DNA from 2 places in the Lacticaseibacillus sp. 866-1 genome. Region 2 is predicted to be linked to the other one. Evidence: riboswitches for the same ligand, from Rfam matches in the RefSeq annotation. Region 2 holds a riboswitch; the other holds the start of a gene.
What was found. Region 2 has a riboswitch for lysine ahead of JUE30_RS03925 (ABC transporter permease subunit). Riboswitches for the same ligand answer to the same signal wherever they lie in the genome.
Positions count from the first base shown of each region.

Region 1: another riboswitch for lysine. It lies ahead of dapD (2,3,4,5-tetrahydropyridine-2,6-dicarboxylate N-acetyltransferase); the one in region 2 lies ahead of JUE30_RS03925 (ABC transporter permease subunit).

Region 1 covers NZ_BOLU01000004.1:39,251-50,195, reverse strand. Annotated here, with positions in the region: gene JUE30_RS02460 (PTS sugar transporter subunit IIC) at 1-641, shown strand, start outside; gene JUE30_RS02455 (diacylglycerol kinase) at 661-927, shown strand; partial or broken gene anmK (anhydro-N-acetylmuramic acid kinase AnmK) at 1,029-2,159, opposite strand; gene rpiA (ribose-5-phosphate isomerase RpiA) at 2,301-2,990, shown strand; gene JUE30_RS02440 (dTDP-4-dehydrorhamnose 3,5-epimerase family protein) at 3,030-3,599, shown strand; gene JUE30_RS02435 (ArgE/DapE family deacylase) at 3,663-4,799, opposite strand; gene JUE30_RS02430 (MetQ/NlpA family ABC transporter substrate-binding protein) at 5,303-6,130, shown strand; gene JUE30_RS02425 (PTS sugar transporter subunit IIB) at 6,227-7,141, shown strand; gene JUE30_RS02420 (aspartate kinase) at 7,200-8,576, opposite strand; lysine riboswitch at 8,688-8,862, shown strand; gene dapD (2,3,4,5-tetrahydropyridine-2,6-dicarboxylate N-acetyltransferase) at 8,935-9,648, shown strand; gene JUE30_RS02410 (N-acetyldiaminopimelate deacetylase) at 9,661-10,818, shown strand; gene dapA (4-hydroxy-tetrahydrodipicolinate synthase) at 10,820-10,945, shown strand, end outside.
Region 2 covers NZ_BOLU01000008.1:50,939-61,883, reverse strand. Annotated here, with positions in the region: gene JUE30_RS03955 (cell wall metabolism sensor histidine kinase WalK) at 1-1,294, opposite strand, end outside; gene JUE30_RS03950 (response regulator transcription factor) at 1,284-1,979, opposite strand; gene JUE30_RS03945 (DUF956 family protein) at 2,136-2,546, opposite strand; gene JUE30_RS03940 (PTS system mannose/fructose/sorbose family transporter subunit IID) at 2,657-3,601, opposite strand; gene JUE30_RS03935 (PTS mannose/fructose/sorbose transporter subunit IIC) at 3,620-4,444, opposite strand; gene JUE30_RS03930 (mannose/fructose/sorbose PTS transporter subunit IIA) at 4,487-5,461, opposite strand; lysine riboswitch at 6,001-6,171, shown strand; gene JUE30_RS03925 (ABC transporter permease subunit) at 6,290-7,876, shown strand; gene JUE30_RS03920 (amino acid ABC transporter ATP-binding protein) at 7,890-8,633, shown strand; gene JUE30_RS03915 (hypothetical protein) at 8,695-10,560, opposite strand; gene JUE30_RS03910 (LPXTG cell wall anchor domain-containing protein) at 10,550-10,873, opposite strand; gene JUE30_RS03905 (DUF916 and DUF3324 domain-containing protein) at 10,870-10,945, opposite strand, start outside.

The sequences.
Region 1 (10,945 bases), on a different contig from region 2:
TCCACCTGCTGTGGAGCTTCGGGATTCACGGGATGTCGATCGTCGGTTCCGTGGTTCGGCCAATGTGGCTGATCATGCTGAACGCCAACGCCGATGCCCTTGCGAAGGGCACAGCTGCAACCAAGCTGCCATACATTGCCCCTGAACAGTTCTATCAGTGGACGGTTACCATCGGTGGTGCCGGCGCAACTTTGGTCGTCGCGATGATGTTCCTGACGATCTGCAAGTCGAAGTTCTTGAAGGAAGTTGGTCGGTTCTCCATCGTGCCTGCGATCTTTAACATCAACGAGCCGATGATCTTCGGTGCGCCAATGATGCTGAACCCGTACATGTTTATTCCGTTCAACTTAGTACCGCTGGTTCTGACCACGATTTCCTACTTCGCCGTTAAGTTCGGCCTGGTCAACGGCTTCACCACGATTCCAGCCTGGACACTGCCAGCACCAATTGGTGGTTACCTGTCTGCTGGGAACGACTGGCGCATGGTTGTGCTGATCTTGTTCAACCTGGTGGTTGCGACCGTGATTTACTTCCCGTTCGTGAAGGCTTACGATAACAAGATGTACTCTGACGAAATCAATGGCAACGGTCAGGATTCTGAATCCCAGGCTAAGCGTGACGCCGCAGCTGCCACTGACTAAAAGAATTTGAGGTGTTGATATGTTTTACTGGATACTCGTCTTCGCTGGCTTTCTGATTGTGTTTGCCTTGAGTCAGTGGGCCATCGCCGGGCTGAAAGCGCGGAATATCAACATTAACCGCTGGATTTGGGCATTGTCATCGTTTCTGGTGATGATCATCCCGTATCTGATTTGGCCGCACATGAACAGTGTGGCTTCGACGATCCTTTACGGTTTTTGCGCTTTGTTCGCGGTGATTTTCATGACCGAAGAGCACAGTTACTTCCTGAAGAAGGGTCACATGTAAAGATACAGCAGCACGCGAAGGTCGCCGACTTGTCGGCGGCCTTTTTGCATGGCGGCGCGGTCAAAAAAATGCCTACCGCAGTGCTGCGGCAGGCCGGAAGCTTAATCGTAGTAAGTCATGCTGCCCAAGATCACGGGCCGGCTGGCTCCGGTGGCGCTGGGCACGTTGCTTGGCAGATGGTGCAAGGTTTGGTTGCCAAGAATGGTCATGGCAATGGCCTCCTTGGCGTCGGAGCGCAAGCCCAGCTGCTCTTGAGTCAGGACCTCAACGCCCTGGGCGGCTTTGGCTATCATGGCGAGCAGGGTCGGGTTGTAGCTGCCACCGCCGCCCACGATGAGCTGCGTGCCGGCTGGCGCGAACGGCTTGATCGCATCGGCAATGGTTTGAGCCGTCAGCGCGGTGGCTGTCGCGATCCAGTCGTCTGCTTTCAAGTCATAGTTGGCCAGCAGCGCTTCGGTGTATTGCTTGCCGAACACCTCACGGCCCGTCGTTTTGGGCGGTTGTTCGGCGAAGTAGGGATGCTTCAGCAGTGCCTGCAGCACGGTCTGATTAACCGTGCCCGCCGCGCCGTGTTTGCCGCCGTCATCGTACTCCTCATGGAAAAAGTGGCGGCACAGTTCGTCGATCACCATATTGCCCGGACCGGTGTCGAAGGCAAACAGGTCTTCGAGCTTGGCGTTTTGCTTGATGATGGTGGCGTTGCCGATGCCGCCGATATTTTGCAAGATGCGGGTGTGATCAGGGCTGCGATATAGCACGTACTCGGAGTACGGCACGATGGGTGCACCTTGGCCACCCACGGCCATGTCGCGGGCGCGAAAATCCGACACCACAGTAGTGTGGGTGAGCTCGGCGATAATCGCTGCGTTGCCCAGCTGCATGGTGCTACGCGTTTCGCCCTCCGGGGGATCCGGCAGGTGGTAAAGCGTTTGGCCGTGGCTGGCGACAAAGACAAGATTATCGCTGGAAATCCCAGCCTTTTGGCAAACTGCCAGCACCGCCTGGCCAAAGCTGCGGCCCAGCGCAAAGTCGAGGCTACACAAGCCCTCGACGCTGGACGTCGCGTTGGCCAGCTGTGCCTGAATCTGTGCTTTTTCTGTCGCACTAAAAGGTACCGTGATAAATTCTTTCAAGCTGACCTTGGTTTGTTCACTGGTGCCGGTGAGCTCGACTAGCGCGGCGTCCACGCCATCTAGGGACGTCCCTGACATCAATCCGACTGCTAACATAGAAGCTGCCTCCTTTTCCCTTAATGATAGCGCACTCGGCCCACCGTTGAAATTTTATTTCATATCCGCGGTCAAAAAAATTTGCGCAGGCCTGCGCCGCTCGATACACTGAGTAAGGACATTTAATCACGATAGGAGGCAATCATGGCAACTCAGGATGAACTGAAGAAGCAAGCGGCCGCCCAGGCGGTCGCGATGGTGCAGCCGCACACCGTGCTCGGGGTCGGCACCGGCTCAACGGTGGCGTTTTTCATTGATCTGCTGGGCGCGCGCAACAAGCAGACACCGCTGAATCTGAAGGCAATCGTCACGACGTCGAACCGCTCCAAGCAGCAGCTCGAGCAAAACGGCTTCACGGTCAGCGAGCTGGCCGATATTGACCAGGTGGACCTGTGCGTCGATGGCGCCGATCGGGTGGATCATCACCTCGACGGCATCAAAGGCGGCGGCGGGGCGCTGACGCTAGAGAAAAACGTGGCGATCAACGCCAAGCACAACGTGTGGATCGTTGACCAAAGCAAGGTGGTCGACCGGCTTGGCGGTTTTCCGCTGCCGGTCGAGGTCCTGCCGGTGTCCTGTGAGCAGAACTTTCGCCGCTTTGACGCGCAAGGCTTAAAGCCCGCGTTTCGCCAAAAGGCCGATGGCAGCCGCTACGTGACGCACTACGGCAACTACATCATCGATTTGCACGTCGATCCGTTGCCAATTCCGGCGGGGCTGGCCGCGATGCTGGACAGCACAGTCGGCGTCGTCGAGCACGGCTTGTTTTTGGGCATGACCGACGAGGTGCTGATTGCCACGAATGATAAAATAGAACACTGGACCCGCCGGTAAGTCAGCGGCCGGGCCAATTGAATGATGAGGAGCAGCAAAATGGAAACCAAGATCGAACCTTTAGCACAAAAGGACTCAAAGATTGACGGCCTGAAGGTCATCAGCGCCAAAATGGTGACAGATGACCGCGGCACGGTGCGCGAATTATACCGCGGCAGCAGTTATGCCGATATCCTGCCGGAAACGATTGGCGCCTGGCGGCAGATCAACTTGACCCGCTCCAAGCGCGGCGCCGTACGCGGCCTGCACGGTGAGGCGATGGACAAGCTGGTCACGGTGGCTTACGGGTCAGCGCTGGGCGTTTACGTGGACACGCGGCCAAACAGCAAGACGCTGGGTGCAGTGGCCACCGTGCCGCTTAAGCCGGGCGTTCAGGTCTTCGTGCCTCAAGGGGTCTGCAACGGATTCCAGGCGCTGGAAGATGGCACCGAGTACCTGTACTTCTTCGACAACGAATGGGTCAAGGGGATGGCCGGCACCGCGCTGACCCCGCTGGACCCGGCGCTGGGCGTGGACTGGCCAATCGCAATTGACCCTACCGACCGCGAGCAGCTGTCGGAAAAGGATTCAAAGGCGCCAACACTGAAAGAATTGCTGGGCCAAAATTAATTCTTACGGCCACACAAAAGGCGAGGGATCAGCGGATTCCTCGCCTTTTTGATTGCCCGAGCGTTAGTCGAAGTAGTGCCGCGCGATGGCCTCGTACTCCTTGATCACCGTGTGGAAGCGGTCCAGGGAGACGTACTCGTTGACCTGGTGGCTGAGCATCTTGTCCTCGTTGCCGGGACCATAAATGATGGTCTCGAACTTGTTCTTGGACTTGGTGAAGTCAGAGGCGTCGGTGGCGCCATGGGAAACCGTTAGCGGCAGTTTGCTGCCGGAAACGGACTCGATGGCCTCGTTGGCGCGGGTGACCAGTTTGCTGTCGGTGGGCGTGAGCACCGGGTAGAAGGTGTGGGTCAGTTCAAACTTCAGCGAACCATCGCCCTTGGCATCGATTTTGGCCACGGCGTCCTTGAGCCGCGCGGTGACTTTCTCGTTGATGAAGCTCGGGGTCGGCCGGATATTGCCTGCCAGTTCCGCGTAGTCGGGGATGGTGTTGACTTGGTCGCCGGCCTTCAGCACAGTGACGCTGTGAACCAGCGGCCCGATGACCGGATCGACCGGGACGTCGTCAAACAGGTGACGCTCGGCCACGATGAAATCGGTCAGCTTGACGATGGCGTTGGTGCCCAGCGCCGGGAGGGACGAGTGGGCGGACTTGCCGTAGCTCTTGACCTTGTAGTTGTATGAGCCCGCGTGGCCGTACTCAATCTTTCCGGCAGTCGGCTCGCCGACCAGCAACGCGTCAATGTCGTCGGCGTAACCGGCGTCTGTCAGCTGCTGGGCACCCATCGCGCCGTACTCTTCGCCGATGGTGAGAATCAGGCGGACGTGGTGGTCGAAGCCGCTTTGCTTGAGCGCGATGAACGCCAGCACCTCGGCGGCCAGCCCGGACTTCATGTCTGAGGCGCCGCGCCCGTACAGTTTGCCGTCTTCGATGTGGGCCTCAAACGGCGGGTAAGTCCACTTGCTGAGGTCGCCGACGTTGACGACGTCCTGGTGTCCGGTGAAGGCAAAAATCGGCTTGCCGGTCCCAAATTCGGCGACCAGGTTGTCACGGTTTTTGGCGTAAGGGATCAGCTTGCTGTCGATCCCGGCCGCTGCCAGTTTTTGTTGAATCACGTGCGCGACTTGTGATTCGTTGGTTGTTGCCGTACTGGTATCAATTTGTACTAATTGCTGCAAAAATGCTGTTGCTTCGTCCATGTTGTGATCACTCCTTCGCATCAAAACATAGGCGTAAACTTTTTAAAATGCAATGGTTGACATTAAAATTTGCTGTGCTATTCTGGCCTTAAGTTAAAAATTACTGAAACGACGTTGAGTGAGTAGCGCAGCTGGGACTGACCAGAAAACCCGAGTTGATGAGAGCGGGGTAGTGAGGCAGCGCGAAGATGGCTCGACATAATAGGCACACCGAGCGCAAGCAAGGCTGTGATGGACGGCGACCATTATCTCGCACACAGATGTTTGTCTGTTGCTGAGGGCTGGTTCGCCAGCCGAATTAGAATGGTACCGTGGGTCCGCTCACTTCTAACTAACCATGTTAGAAGTGGGCGGACTTTTTTGAGCAGGCTGTTAACGGCTTTGCCGTTTACAGCCTGCCACTCGACGGCGCTCGTGCTTGCACGAGCGACTAGAGAAGCACGGGGACCATCACCCATTCAATATCGTTTCACCCACAAGGGAAAATACGAGGAGGAATCATCATGAAATTACGTTTTAAGGTTTTGGCTGTTGCAGCCGTTGCGTTGGGCACGTTGTTGGCCGGATGCGGCAAGAGCGCTTCTGCGGCGCCGAAGACGCAAAACGTCTCGGTCGGCATTGTCGGCGCGGATAAGACCGTGTGGGCGGCCGTGCAAAAGCAGCTGGATAAGGAAAATGCGCACATCAACCTGAAGATTAAGGAATTCGGCGATTACAACCAGCCAAATTCGTCCCTGCAGGCTGGCGACATCGACCTGAACGCCTTCCAGCACCAGTTTTTCCTGGATAACTGGAACAAGTCCAACAAGGGCAGTTTGGTCAGCATCGGCAAGACCATTCTGGCGCCGCTGGCCGTTTACTCCAAGAAAATCTCCAGCCTGAAGGATCTGAAAAAAGGCGATACGGTCTCGATCCCGAACGACCCGACCAACGAAGGCCGCGCGCTTGAACTGCTCGAAACCGCTGGGTTCATCACGCTCAAGAACACCGAGCTGCCAACCCCGGCCGACATCAAGACCAACAAGCTGGACCTGAACGTCAAGCCACTGGACGCCGCTCAGCTGCCGCGCACTCTTTCTGACGTTGACGCATCGGTCATCAATTCCGGTATTGCCGTCGATGCCAAGCTGAACCCGGAAAAAGCGATTTACCGCGAGAAGATCACCAAGAAGTCGCAGCCATGGATCAACATCATCGTGGCCCGCAAGCAGGACAAGAACAACAAGACGTACAAGAAGATCGTGAAGGCCTACCAGACGAAGGCCGTGGCCAACGTGATCAAGAAGACGTACAAGAGTACCGAAGTGCCGGCCTGGAACTACAAGTTCTAAGACCGTTCCCAAAAGCCTGAAGCAGCGGATTGGTTGCGCCGGTCCGCTGTTTTTATGTGATAAAATAGAAGGCAACGAATACGGGGAGGCGGCCATTTGAATCTATTATTCTGCTGTGCAGGCGGCGGCTCCTCCAGCCTGTTTTGCGCCCGGATGGTCAAGGGCATCAACACGATTGAGCCCAGCCTGACCGCCCGCATGGACGACATTCGCAGTTTTCTTCAGGATGAGCGGGTTTCGACCACGGACTTAGTGTTCACTTACGGCAGCGTGGACGCGGTCCGGCCGGACACCGCGTACGACATCGGCACCCACATCGATGCGGTGCTGGTGGCGCCGCAGGTCCGCTTCCGCACGCCTTACCTGAAGCGTTACCTGGCCAATTACCCGACCATTGTGCAGGATATTCCCAGTCGGCTTTTTGGCATGATGGATCCGGTGAAGGGCGGCGAAATGCTCACTGGGATCTTGATCACGCTGGACCTGATGCGCGGGTCGACCGCCGGGGCGTTTGCGACCAAGGCGGCCGACAAGGACCTGGAGATTTTGGTGTACGGCGCCTCGCGGACAGATAAGGGCTGGCAGGCCGCGGCCGCCAGCCTGGAAAAAATGGGCATTCGCAGCCTGCAGGACAAGTACTCCCTGGCCGGGCTCTACGATTTTGAGCCGGAAAAAGACTTTGAGGTGCGCTGGCTGTTCGGCCCGCAGGTCAGGAAGATGGACATTGCCAAGGTCGCGCGCCAGATCGACGGGGTGCTGCGCTTTGACGAAGAGCCGGCCGACGGGGTGCGGCGCTGGTACGATGATTACCGGATCCCCAGCGCGTGGCTGGATGCCCGACTGGTGCAGTCGCCAGGTTACACGGACGAACTCACGGCGCAGCTGGTGGACTTTCTGCTGGCAGTCGACGCCCGGGCCGAGGCCACGTCCGGCATTGCGGTCAAGCGGTTTGAGACGCTCAAGCCGCCGAAGACGACTAAGCGCTGGGGCATTTTTACCTGGTCGAACTAAAAACCGGCCAGACTGACACCGTTTCTCGTCAGTCTGGCCGGTTTTTGCGTGCGGCCGGTTACTTGGCCGCGGCGGTTTGCTTATTGCAGCTGAGCGCGTAAATCGCGGAGACGGCGGCTGCGGCCTTGGCCGTTGGCACCGTCAGCATCAACCCGATTTTTGAGGCGCCTTGGTTGATGACAGACGGCTCGATGCCGGCGTCGGCCAGCGCGACCATGATGCGAGCGACTAGGTCCGGCCGCGCGTACAGGCCCTCGCCGACGACCATGACGATGGCAAAGTCCGGCAGCCATTCCAGCTCGTCGGGGTGGATCTGGGCGCGGACTTCGGCAGCGATCTGGTCCTTGATTTGCGGCGTCAGCTGATTTTCGTCGATGATCAGGGTCAAATCGTCGATCCCGGATGGCATGTGCTCGTACGAGACACCGTACTTGGCGAGAATCTGCAGGAGCTTCAGGGTGAAGCCGACTTCCTGGTTGATCAGGTAGTGGTGCAGGTACAAGGCGGTGAAGCCTTTTTTGGCCGCGACGCCGGTGATGTGATGGTGGTGCTGCACGTTTTTGGTCGGCGCGATGATGGTGCCCGGGTCGTTCGGCGCGTTGGTGTTCTTAATGTTGACGCGAATGCCCGCTTCGATCACGGGAATCAGTGCCTCGTCATTGAACACGGAAAAGCCGGCGTAGGCGAGCTCCCGCATTTCCCGGTAAGTCAGGGTGCTGATGGCCCGCGGGTGGTCAACGATGCCGGGGTCAGCGGCGTACACCCAGGAGACGTCGGTGAAGTTTTCGTACAGGTCAGCGGAAAGCCCCTTGGCCAGGATCGAGCCAGTGATGTCCGAGCCGCCGCGCGCGAAGGTCAGTACGTTGCCGGCCGCGTCGTAAGCGTAAAAGCCGGGTACGACAATGACCTCGCCTGGCTGCAGCGTGAACTGCGCGAGGCGGGCATAGCTGTCGTCTGCCACCAGGGCGGCGCCGGGCTTGCCGGTGAGGGTGATGCCAAGCGTTTTGGGGCTGACGAACCGGGCGCTCATGCCCAGGTTCGCCATCACGGCGGCAACCAGCTGCGCGTTCATGTGCTCGCCTTGCGCCATGAAGGCGGAGCGCAGGTAGTCCACGCCGGGGTAGGTCGCCTTAGCGAGCTGCTGCAGGTGCTGACGCAGGCGCGCCACCACGTCATCGGTCAGGCCAAAATGCTGCTGAATCTCAGTGTAGCGTGCCAGAATGGTTTCAATCAGTGCCGCCGGGTCCTTGCCCGCGAGGACTTGGTCGGCCAGCTGGCCCAGCAGGTCGGTGACCTTCACGTCGGTTTTGTCGCGCTTGCCCGGCGCCGAAACGACCACGACCTGGCGCGTTGGGTCGGCCTGCACAATTTTAATGACCTTAGCCAGCTGCGCCCCAGTTGCCAGCGATGAGCCCCCAAATTTGATGACCTTCATTTTTGTCTCCCCGTTCTCTAATCAATTGGCTCCAACATAACCAAAGGGGTCGGTCCATGTCAAGGGTTGACGGCTAGGTATTTTAATCGTAAGCTAATGTCAATCACATACGAAAAAGATAGAGGTTGCGGTCGCCATCAGTAACCTGCCCGAGCAAAGCACATGCGTTGAAGGCAGGCAAAAGGGAACACCGCCGAAATCCTCACCGGCGTGTTAACGGTGAGCGGTTGGGCCGCTGGAGAAGATCCGGCGGACTGTCGCAGCAATGCGGGGCGCTATCGTCAATTAATTGGACTATTTGCTGTCCATCTGGCGAGCGTTGCCGGATGGACTTTTTCATTTTCTAGGAGGAAAAAACATGGCTGAATTCAACGCGGAACAAATTATTGACTACATCGCCAGCGCCCCGAAAACCACACCGATGCACGTGACGTTGGCAGGGGACATTGAAAAGCTCACGGCGGTGCCGGCCGGCGTCCAGGCTTTTCTCGACGTTAAAACCGGCCAGCTATACGGGGATGCCGCCAAGCTCTCACCGTGGCTGGCTGAAAACCGCGACGCTATCTCGCAGCTGCGGGTTGAAACCACAGGCCGCAACACCGGCGTGCCAATGCTGGACATCAGCAAAATCAACGCACGGATCGAGCCTGGCGCCATCATCCGCGAGCATGTCACCATCGACGACAACGCCGTGATCATGATGGGTGCCATTATCAACATCGGCGCCAAGATTGGGGCCGGGTCGATGATCGACATGGGCGCCGTGCTGGGCGGCCGCGCCACGGTTGGCAAACACTGCCACATCGGGGCCGGTGCGGTCCTGGCCGGCGTCGTTGAGCCAGCCAGCGCCACCCCGGTGATCATTGAAGATGACGTGCTGGTTGGTGCCAATGCCGTGGTGATTGAAGGCGTGCACGTCGGCAAAGGGGCGGTCGTGGCAGCCGGGGCCATTGTCATCGACGACGTGCCGGAGGGTGCGGTCGTCGCCGGCGTCCCGGCCAAGGTGATCAAGATGAAGGACGCGAAGACCGCAGGCGAAACCGGCCTGATCGATGCGCTGCGCAAACTATAGGAAGGCAAATTCATGGCCACTTTAACTGAAGCCGAACTGATCGCGGTGCGGCGCGCGTTGCATCGCATTCCGGAACTGGCGCTGCACGAGGTCCAAACTCAGGCGTACATCGAAGAATTTGTGCAGCACCTGGACTGCTCGTGGCTGACGGTCAAGCACGTCGAGGAGGTGCCAACCGCGCTGCTGGTGCACCTGGCTGGCACGGCGCCGCGCCGTACGCTGGGCTACCGCACCGACATCGACGCGCTGCCGGTCGAGGAAAAAACGGGCCTGCCGTTCGCCTCGAACCACCCAGGCGTGATGCACGCCTGCGGCCACGATGTGCACATGACGGTCGCGCTGGGCATTCTGGCGTATTTTGCCACCCATCAGCCCAAGGACAACCTGGTGTTCTTTTTCCAGCCAGCGGAAGAGGCGGAGTACGGCGGCAAGCGCGTGTTTGACGCCGGCGCCTTCAAGGGCCAGTGGCGGCCCGACGAATTTTACGGGCTGCACGACAATCCCGCGCTGCCGGCCGGCCAAATCGCGACCCGCATGGGCACCTTGTTTGCCGGCACGACGGAGATTCACCTGACGTTCACTGGCAAAAGTGGTCACGCCGCTTTTCCCCAAAAGGCCAATGACGCCATCGTGGCGGCCGCCGCGTTCGTGATGCAGGTGCAAACCATTGTGTCGCGCAATGTCGATCCGGTCCGCGGCGGGGTGGTCACCCTGGGCACCTTCCACGCCGGCACCATCGGCAACGTGATCGCCGGATCGGCACGGCTGGACGGTACGATTCGCGCCTTTCGCCAAGCCGACATCGAAATGATGCAAGCCCGCGTGCGGCAGATTGCAGAAGGCGTCGCTGCCACATACGGCGTCAAGGCCGACCTGAAGCTGATCCAAGGCGGCTACATGCCAGTGGAAAACGCCCCGGCGCAAACCGCCGACTTGATCAGTTACATGAAGCAGGCGCCAGCCGTTGATTTTGCCGACATTGCCCCGGCCATGACCGGTGAGGACTTTGGGTTCTTACTGCAGCAGTTTCCCGGCACCATGGTGTGGCTGGGCGTGAACGATCCGGCGCACAGCTTGCATTCGGCTGAGCTCACCCCCGACGAGGCGGCCCTGAAACCGGGCGTGGACGCGTTTGTTGGCTTTTTAAAGCATCGCATGGAGGAAGCATAATATGTTAGAAAATCATCCGATCCTGACAGCGCTGATTACGCCGTTTAATGAACACGACGAAATTGACTACCCGGCGCTCGACAAATTGATCGAGCGGCTGCTCGCCGAGCACACCACGGGGCTGGTG
Region 2 (10,945 bases):
GCGTGATCAGTCGACGCGTGATGGCCAGCCCCAGACCAGTGCCGGAAATGGCTTTAGACCGGGATTCATCTAGGCGGAAGAAGCGGTCAAAAACGCGCGCTTTTTCACTGTCCGGAATGCCGGGGCCAAGGTCCGCGACACTGACTTCCACGTGATCGGCTACTTTTTGGCCACTGATCGTGACAATAGTGTTAGCCGGCACATATTTATTGGCATTGGATAACAATGACAGCAGGGCGTGCTCCACGCTTTCGGCGTTGGCCAAGACTTCAAGCTGCGCCGGCATCACGGCTTTAAGCTTTTGTTTACTTTGCGGCTGGAAGCGGCTGACCACCCGGCGGGCCAACCCCGCGGCGTCAAACGCCGCCACCTGGACCTCGGCGTGATCCATGCGCGACAGCGCCAGCAGGCTTTCGATCAGTTTCTGCATTTTCATCGACTCGTCATCGATCACCGCTAGCGAGTCGGGAATCAGCTCTGGGTGCTCTGTACCGTGCCGCCGCAGCAACGCGACGTGACCGCGGATCGCCGTCAGCGGCGTGCGCAACTCGTGCGACGCGTCGGAGACAAACTGATTATCCCGGATCACCTGCTCATTCAGTGAGTGCAGCAGGCGATTGAACTCCTGCGACAGCTCACGCACTTCCTGTGGCGCGGCCGGCACCGGCAATCGTTCATGATAGTTTGAATCCGGCTGGTCCGTGATCTGCTTGGTCGCCTGCGTCAGCGCCACCAGCGGGCGGTTGAGCCGCTTAGCCAGCCACTTGGTCCCCAGCGTCCCGAGGATCACCCCAACGGCCGTGACCAACAGCGTCATCAACAGGATCAGTTTGAAGATCTCGATCATGTTATTCAAGCTGAGCCACACCGAATACGTCGTTCGCCAGCCGCTTTGATCGACCACCTTGCGGACATGGTAGTAAACGCCCTGGCCGCGCTGATATTGGACGTTGGAGAACAGCGGCCAGGTGCTGAAGTTATCCTCAAGAAAATCCTTGGTGTGCCGCGTGTAGTAATCCGTGACCTGGCCATCCGGTTGGCGGACCCGCACGCGGACAAAGGTCAGCCGCGTGTTCAGCGGTGCGTTGTCGCGCCAGTAGTCCCAGTCGGGCTCGTGGTTGGCAAACGTGTGCCGCAGCGTTGTCATCACCTGTACGGCATCATCGCGCTTGTTCTTAATCAGGCGCCCACCAACTACGCTGATCACCGACACGAAGATCATCACCATCAAGGCAATGATCAGCCCGTTGTAGGCGCGCGCCATCCGGGCGGCGCTGCTGCTCCTATTTGGCATTGTCCGCCGCCTCTTCGAGCATGTAGCCGACCCCGCGCACGGTTTGGATCAGCGCCAGTTCTCCAGGACGCTCCAGCTTTTGCCGCAGGTAACGGACGTACACGTCCACGATGTTGGCCTGGCCGTCAAATTCCGTGCCCCACACCGCATCGAGTAGCTGATCGCGCGAGCAGACCTCACCGCGGTGCTGCATCAGCACCAGCAGCAGGTCATACTCCCGCTGCGTCAGTTGGGCCAGCTGACCGGCGCGGCGCACTTGACGCGCCTTGGTATCGAGCACCAAATCGCCGGCTGTGTAAGTAGCCGGCACCAGTTTTTGCCCGCGGCGAATCAGCACCCGAATGCGGGCGAGCAGCTCCTCAATTTCAAACGGCTTGGTGATGTAATCATCCGCCCCGTTATCTAACCCGGCCACCTTATCGCCGACGTAATCGCGCGCTGTCATCATCATGATCGGCACGTCCGAGGTTTTACGGACGCGCCGCATGACCTCAAGGCCGTCGAGCTTGGGGATCATCCAGTCCAACAGGATCAGGCCGATCGCCGCCTGCTTAGCCTGCCAGGTGTCCCACGCCACCTGCCCGTCCTGGGCGGTCAGGACCGTGTAACCTTCAAAATGTAATTCAGAATCCAGGTACGAGATCAGCCCCGCCTCGTCTTCCACCAAAAGAATCGTTGCCGCCACTTTGGCCACCTCTTCCACTACAGTCTTTATCCAGTCTATCACCCGGTTCGGGCCAACCACCTTTCACTTCTGTTATCTTAACTATTTCCCGGGTAATTACTGGCACTGTCAGACAGCAAAAAGCCCCTGCCGCGACGGGCAGGGGCTCAGCAAAACCTAATCTTTGGCCTGTTTATCTTTGGAAAAATACCGGGCCTTGATGTTGCGCAGGTAGCCGCCGAGAATCTTGAGAAAGGTCCGCGACTGCACCAAGTTCTTCGGGTCCACATAAACGCGGATCGCGCGCAGCGTGCGCTTGGGATCACGGGTGGCAAACGGGAAGCTGCTGCTGGTTTTGGTGTGAACGGTAAAGCGGGGAATGTACTTGCCTTTAAACATCACCGTGACTTCAACGAACGTCACCTCACCCCAAGGAATCTGGATGTACTTCTGGACGTTTTTGTCGGCGTACCATTCGAGACCGCGATCGCCGATCATCATTTTGCCGTAATCGGCAATGCCCATGTAGGATGTGGCATCGACGGTCAAGTCGACTTTTGTATTGATTGACTTCACTGGTTGTTGCATCGATATCCCTCTTTTACCACTTTACTGTCTATTATACGCCGCGAACCCGCGGAGCTCGCATCAAAAAGAAAAGCCTCGGAGCAGCCGCCCCGAGGCCAAGAGGTCTGAACTTACATGAGACCCCAGACATGGAACACAATACCAACAACGAAGAGGCCCAGGATAACGATAATCGGGGAAACCTTCTTCTTGAGGAGCCACATGCAAAGCAGTGTCAGCAGCAGCGCTGCCAGCCCTGGAATCAGCTGATCCAAGTTGTTCTGCAGCGTGGTGACCTTCATCTTGTCAAGCGCCAACCCGTTTGCTTGGTCAGTCAGCGCCTGCTTGATGCCGGCAGCACCCTTTGGCAGCTTCGACCATTCGATGTAAGCACCCTTTTGCTGGGTGATCGTGGAAACCACTGGGGTGAACTTAACTGTGACCCAACGGTTAATCAGAGAACCCAGGATGAACATACCCAGGATCGAAGCACCCTTGGTAACATCCTGCAGCAGCGAACCGGACATGTCGTCCGCGATCCGTGACCCGGCCTTGTAGCCGAATTCCTGAGTGTACCACATGAAGGCCACACGCATCAGGTTCCAAACGACGAAGAAAATGATTGGGCCCATGATGTTCCCAGCCAGCGCCAAGGACGCAGCCAGACCACCAAGGATAGGACGAGCGGTGAACCAGAAGACTGGGTCGCCGACACCGGCCAGAGGACCCATCATGCCGACCTTAACGCCCTGGATGGCAACGTCATCGATTGGGGCGCCGTTAGCACGTTCCTCTTCCAGTGCCAGGACCACACCGATAACCGGTGAAGCCAGGTACGGGTGAGTGTTGAAGAACTCCATGTGCCGCTTCAAAGCGGCGATCTGGTCGTCCTTCTTCGTGTAGAGCTTCTTGATGGCAGGAACCAAGGAGTAGCACCAGCCACCGTTTTGCATACGTTCGTAGTTCCATGAACCCTGAAGGAAGGTAGAACGCCAGCAAACCTTCATCCGGTCAGCTTTCGTCAAACTGTACTTGTGTTCAGCCAAACTTGCTTGTACTTCAGCTGTATCAGCCATATTTTTCTACCTCCTTCTCTAATAGTTGTCGATGATGTCGCCGACTGGATCGCCGGAGCCACCATTGTTGTCAGAAGAGCCACCATTGCTGCTAGAAGAGCCGCCCATCTTGGACAGGGTCAGGTAGATCAGCGCCAGGGACACACCGATCGCGCCAAGGCCGATCAGGGTCAACTGAGAAATGGTTGCCAAAACGAAACCGATGATGAAGAATGGCCATACTTCGCGGGTCGCCATCATGTTCAAAACCATGGCGTACCCAACGGCAACGACCATGCCACCACCGATGCCCAGGCCATCCGTCAACCACTTAGGCATAAGGCCAAGCAGGGAACGAACAGGACCGGCACCAACAGCCAGGATCAAGCCGGCAGGGATCGCGATACGCAGACCCTGCAAAGCAATGGCAACGTACTGCCAGAAGTCCAGCATCTTGAAGCTGCCTTCTTCGGCCGCGTGGTCCATCAGGTGGACAACCGCGGTGGCAATGGTACGAACCAGGGTGGTCAGCAGCAGGCCGGCAACCGCCAGCGGAACCGCAAGGGCGATCGCGGAGTTAACTCCGGCGCGGCCCTGACCGCCAAGAACCAGAATAATAGCAGAAGCAACTGAGGCCAAGGCAGCGTCAGGCGCAATCGCGGCACCAACGTTCGCCCAGCCAAGGGCAATCATCTGCAAGGTCCCGCCCAAAATCAGGCAAGGAAGCAGCTGGCCAGTGACCAGCCCAATCAGCGTGCACGCTACAACTGGCATATGGAATTCGAATTCATCAAGAACCCCTTCCATCCCTGCCAGGAACGCCACGATGAGGACCCCGATGATTTGAAGAAAGTTCAAATCCATGTGAATATCCTCCTTAAATTTAATTAGGAATATAATCTATTGCTACTTGTTCTGTGCATCCAGCGCGTCTTGCGCCTTCTTGAGGATCGCGTCCATGTTGTCCTTGCTGTCGGTTGGGACCTTCCGAACATCGAAGGTGACGCCTTCCTTTTCCAAGTCCCTGAACGTGTCGATGTCGGTCTGGTCAAAGGCCAGAACCTTGTTCGGCTGAACCTTGCCGACTGAGTGCGCCATGGAACCAACGTTCAGTTCCTTCAGCGGCACGCCGCCGTCAATGGCTTTTTTCGCGTCTTCCGGTGTTTCGAATAATAGCAACGCTTTTTCGCCGCCGAAGTGCTTGTCGTCTTTGGCGATCTTGATCATCTGATCAATTGGAATGACGTGAGCCTTAACACCTGATGGGGCCGCTTCGGTGATCAGCTGTTTACGCAGCTTGTCGTGTGCGACACCGTCCGATACAACAATGATCCGCGTCGGCTTGGTCTCTTTGCTCCAAGCCGTCGCAACTTGCCCGTGAAGCAGACGAGAGTCGATCCGAGCCAGAACGTAACTCATCTTCCCTGGCTTACCGCCGCTGACGTGCTGCGTTGGTGCTGCAGCAGGAGCCGCCTTTGGTGCCAGTTCTTCAGGCTTGACTTTGATACCGTCTTTACCTGACTCAATAATGTGCGCCGCAATATCGTGCGCTGAATCCATGGACAAACGGGAACCGTATGCCTCAATCAGCATTGGTAAGTTCAGCCCAGTGACGATGGCCCACTTATCTTTGTGTGCTTCGAACAACCCGTTAGACTGGTTGAACGGAGAGCCGCCCCACAAATCGATAAGGAACAGGACCTGATCATCTGAGTCGAGCTTCGCAATGGCTTCCTCGAGGTGTGCTTTCAAGTCGTCTGGACCCTCGTTGGGCTGGAATGTCACTGCTTCAACATTCTTCTGCTCACCGAAGATCATCTGACCTGATTGCATAATGCCTTTGGCAAAATCGCCGTGGCTAGCAAGGATGATTCCGACCATTGTTTGTCGCCTCCTATATGTATTTAGACATGATAGCGCCACCATTCGGATTTAGGTCAAACCTAGGGTGACGTGTCACATGTCCGACAGTTAGTATGCACAAAAATGGTTGCGATTGCAAAGGTTTACCCCTGCGAAAAAACAATCGTTTTCATGAAAGCCCACTTTTTTCTAAGGCTCTAGGCTCAAAAATTTTTATGATTAAATTTGGCTAAGGCCGCGAGCCGGACCATTCTGCTCTGAAACGGGTACCAGCCTCTGCTTTCCCTAGGGCTAGGTCGCCCAACCGGCCGGTTGCGAGCAACATTCTAATAGAAGAATAAACCTTTAGTTAGTAAAATAATTCATAGAAACCGCGACCGCGCCTCGAGAAAATGTGACAGAAGCCTGCCGCGCTTGCCGCCTGTGCCCAGCACCATGGGCTCACCGAGTGTGACATTTAGCATCTAAGACCAGTGGGTGAAATCGCTATCTTGGCAAGTCGCCTTGACACGGCGTTTTCAGACGCATAAACTGGCAAACGACAACTGAATTTACCACTAAGAAATAGAGGTCGCGGAAACGACGAACGCTGAGGAGTGCCTGTCACGTTGAATCAGCCGTAAGCGAATCCGCCGAAACGCATCCTGCCACAGGGGCAAGATGCGTTGGGCCAGTTTGGGGAAACCCGCTGGACTGTCGAAGCCTAGCTTCGGAGCGCTATGATTCTGGTTTAACCACTGAAATCATCGGTCGGCCTATTTCACATATAGGCCGACCTTTTTACTTCTCTATTTCCCGCGTGGTTCACCAAGTCAACTTGGGACAACACGAAGGGAGTTTTTAATGATGAAGAAGCATTTCTGGGGCCGCCTTGTCAGCGGACTCGCACTGCTCGCCATGGCGGCGGGCATCGCCTCGGGGACGACGCAGCACGTCGGTGCGGCCACCAAAGGCACATTCAAGGTCGGCATGGAGGCCGGCTACGCACCGTTCAACTGGACCCAAAACACGGCTGCCAACGGCGCCGTCAAGATCCAGGGCAGCTCGGACTACGCCAACGGGTATGACGTGCAGATGGCCAAAAAGGTCGCCAAGGCCTTGAATAAAAAGGTCGTCGTCGTCAAGACATCCTGGAACGGTCTGCCGCCGGCATTGACGTCTGGCAAGATCGACGCCATCATTGCCGGCATGAGCCCGACGCCTGAGCGCCGCAAAACCATCGATTTTACCAATACCTACTACGCCAGCAAACTGACCGTCGTGGTGCGCCGCGACAGCAAGTACGCCAAGGCCAAGAGCATCAATGATTTCAAAAACGCCAAAATCACGGCGCAACTGTCGACCTTCCATTATCAAGCCATCAAGCAGATGAAGGGCGTCATCAAGGAACCAGCCATGGATAACTTCCCGGCGATGCGCGTGGCGCTGGAATCCGGCACCATCGACGGGTACGTTTCCGAAGTTCCTGAAGGGATCACGGCGGAAAACGCGAACCCTGATCTGACCTACCTGCGCTTTTCCAAGACGAACGGCTTCAAGACCAATCCTGAAGACGTCGACCTGGCGATTGGGGTCCGCAAGAACGACCCGGACAAGGCCAAGATCAACGCCGAACTAGCCAAGATCTCTCAAAAGCAGCGCGACCAGCTCATGAACGAGGCCGTGGCTAACCAGCCGTCGACCACCAGCCAAGGCAACTGGTTCCTCGCCCTGCTCAAGCAGTACGGCCCGATGCTGCTGCGCGGGACCGGCATGACGCTGTTCATCTCCCTGATTGGCACCGTTGTGGGCTTTTTGATCGGCCTGCTCGTCGGCATTGCCCGCACCACCCCGGTACCGAAGAGCCGCGGCAAGCGCGGTCTGCGCGCCATCGGCAACTGGCTGCTCGCCGTCTACATTGAAGTCTTCCGGGGTACGCCAATGATCGTGCAGGCCGCCGTCGTCTACTACGGCGCCGCCCTCGCCTTCCACGTCAACATGGACCGCACCGTGGCCGCCTTGTTCATTGTCTCCATTAATACCGGGGCCTACATCTCCGAAATCATCCGCGGGGGCATCACCTCCGTCGATTCCGGCCAGTTCGAGGCCGCCCATGCGCTGGGCATGACCCACTGGCAGACCATGACCAAGGTCATCCTGCCGCAGGCGATCCGCAATTCCCTGCCGGCCGTCACCAACGAATTCATCGTCAACATCAAGGATACGTCGGTGCTGTCCGTCATCTCGGTTTCCGAACTGTTCTTCAGCGCCGAAACCGTCGCTGGCCAGAACTTCCAGTTCTTCCACACCTACCTGGTCGTCGCCGGCATCTACCTGCTGCTCACCTTCACCATCAGCCGGCTGTTCAGACTGGTTGAAAAGCGTATGGACGGGCCCAAGGATTACGACCTGATGACCAACCAGATGCAGGTTGACACCCCAAAGATCAAGTAAGGAGGACGTAAACATGTCAGAACCCATCATTGAAGTACATAATTTGAAAAAGTCCTTCGGCAATCACGAGGTCTTGAAGGATATCAACCTGTCAGTCGACAAGGGCCAGGTGGTGTCGATCATCGGCCGCTCGGGCTCCGGGAAGTCGACCCTGCTGCGCAACATTAACCTGCTCGAAACGCCGACGGACGGCGACATTTTGTTCCACGGCAAAAGCATCCTAACCGATGACTTTAACCTGCCGCTTTACCGCGCCCATGTTGGCATGGTGTTCCAGTCGTTCAACTTGTTCAACAACCTATCCGTGCTGCAAAACGTCATGGTCGGTCAGCAAACCGTCCTGCGCCGCGGCGCCGATGAGGCGAAAAAGCACGCCCTGGAGCTGCTGAACAGTGTCGGCATGGACCCGTTCGTCAACGCCAAGCCGGCCCAGCTTTCCGGCGGCCAGCAGCAGCGGGTGGCGATTGCCCGCGCCGAGGCCATGGATCCCGAGGTCCTGCTGTTCGATGAGCCGACCTCGGCGCTTGATCCCGAAATGGTCGATGACGTTCTGAACGCCATGACCGCCCTGGCCCACACCGGCCTGACGATGATCATCGTCACCCACGAAATGGCCTTTGCCCGCGACGTCTCCGACAAGGTCGTCTTCATGCACGAAGGCGTCATCGCAGAAACCGGCACGCCGGACGAACTCTTCGGCCATCCGCAAGAGCAGGCCACTCAGGACTTCTTGAAGCGGTATTTGAGCCGCATCTAAATCGTCAAAGCTCAACAATTAAGGCAATCGACCGGCGTCGATTGCCTTTTCTGCGTCCTGTTTACTTCATTACAGGTGTGGACGTCAGGGTCCACTCAATCGTGGTGCTGTGCTGGCCGACGGTCGCGTGTGGATATGGCGCGATTGTCAAAGTCGGCTGTAAAACGGCGCCTTCAGGCAACTGACTGCCGGTCACATTAAAGAGCTCGGTCTCACTGTTGTCGTCAGTCAGCGTGCGAATGGCCCCGTTGTACTTAAAAGTCAGGTGCGCACTGCCGGCCTGGTAGCCTGGTCCTAGCTGAAACGGGGCCATTTTGGCGGTCAGGCGGTTGGTCGCGCCTTCAGGAATCGCGGCAGAAATGTTCCCCGAGGCAGTGCCCAGCTTGGCGTTCAGGCCATCGATCAGCTCACCCACCGTAATTTTCGGTGCGCTGCCTTCGCCAAAAGTAAAACTTGGCACCGAGTCGAGGGCCAAAGGCTCCGGTACCACCGCAGGCAGCGAGACGTTTGTCGTTGCCTGGCCGTTATTACCAATTACGGTACCAGCGGAGACTGTTTCAGCACCACCTACATCGGTCGCAATGATTGGGGCACTGAACTTAAGTTCCTGCACCGTCGTGTTTTTGGGAAAAGGCGGTATGTTATCCAGCGCAATTTTATTCACGACCCTCACCGGGTTACCGGCCCGATCGGTCATATCGCGGGGTTTCTCACCGGCTATGGCCTCAGCTAACAACCCCTGCCCGCCACCCAAGTCAAGGTGAACGTTGCCATCATCGGCCATCACAAACCCGTAGTGGCTGCCAGTTAGCAGCTGGGCGTACAAGGAACTCTGCTGCCCATTGCTCGGCTGCGGCCAGGCCTGAAGGCTGCCGTTGGGATCGTAAGTAATGGTGTAATTCTGACTTAATGTCGTGCGCGGATACACAGTGCCTTGAGCCACATCGACCGTCATACTGTTATCCAGCACCCCGGGAATGCTTTGAAAAGCGACCACTGCATCTTCAACGTACGCCCCAGTCGTCCCAGTGAAGCCCCAGTATACGGTTGTGCCGCCGAAGTACCGAGAGACATCTGCGTTATCCCAAGTCAGTGACTTGTCAACTACCTCGCTGCCGACAGCGAAGTGAAACGAGAACGTGCCGCCACCGTCACCTGTTGCCTCCCAATGAATGTGCAGCGGGTGCCATGTGCCGTCAGTCATTGCATTGTCGAGCGCTTGGTAACCGCCCAACCCCGGATTGCCATAGCTGTTGCCCGAGGCCCACTGAATCGGCAAGTCTTCGAGCCCGGTGTCTAACTTCCCTAACCCTTTGGCCGACTGGTTAGGCTGCGCGGGATAGCCCCAACCAACGTACTGGCCCGCCTTCTTTTGGACGACGTTATGGTCCTGGCGATCGTGATTATCCGTGGTATCAAAGGCAATGGCAAAGCTCTTGGGCAGCGCGTCTGTTTTCGAGCCATCTCTAAGCTGAGACCGCCAGATGCCAAGCGCCGAGCCAATGCCGTAGACCTGGGTTGGTTTGGTGCCGCTCATGACGAGCGCCATGCCGTCGCCTAAATCTGTGCCGTTATTAAAGTAAAGATTCATTCGTGCATCGAAGCTCTTGGTCAGATCCAGCGTGTAAATGCTCCAGATTGAGCCACTTTGGGTCGGCCCGTCAGTCACCTGCACGGCGACGTGGTTCCCATCTCCATTTGTCAGGACTTTGCTGGAGTCCTTCGTCCCAGTAAGGGGGCTCATCACCTCTTCAAACGGGACAAAGGCCGGAAGCCCTGTGGCGGGGTCAATCGGTTCTGGGTATGAGCCGGTCAGCCAAGGCAGGTAATCTACCGCGGGCGCGGCCTTAACCACGGCGGTCTGACTGCCGATAGCCAGGGCACCCGCAATAATGATAGAGATGAACGCAAAACCTTTATGCTTCACGATCATCCCTCCTCACCATCACTGTCAGGCCCAAACTGCCGATCACAACTCCGCCAAGAATCACGAGCCAGTGATTGGTCCGATCACCAGTGTGTGGCAACTGCCGCATGTCACCGGTGCCAGGCAACAGGTCATGCGGAGAATAGTCCACAACTGGAGGGGGCGCCGGCTCCTGCGGTGGGGGCCTTTTCCCGGTCACCACAAACTCGGCAACGGTTGCCCCCGATGCGGTGCTTGCACTCACCATTGAAGCCGGCGCGGCGATCACCGCCAGTACGAGCACGATCAACCCAATGCGTAGTCGGCGCATCATGCCTCCCTCCTTTCGCGAAGCAGCAACCTGCTCGGCCGGTGCAGCACCCACCAGCAAGCCGCGACCACTAAC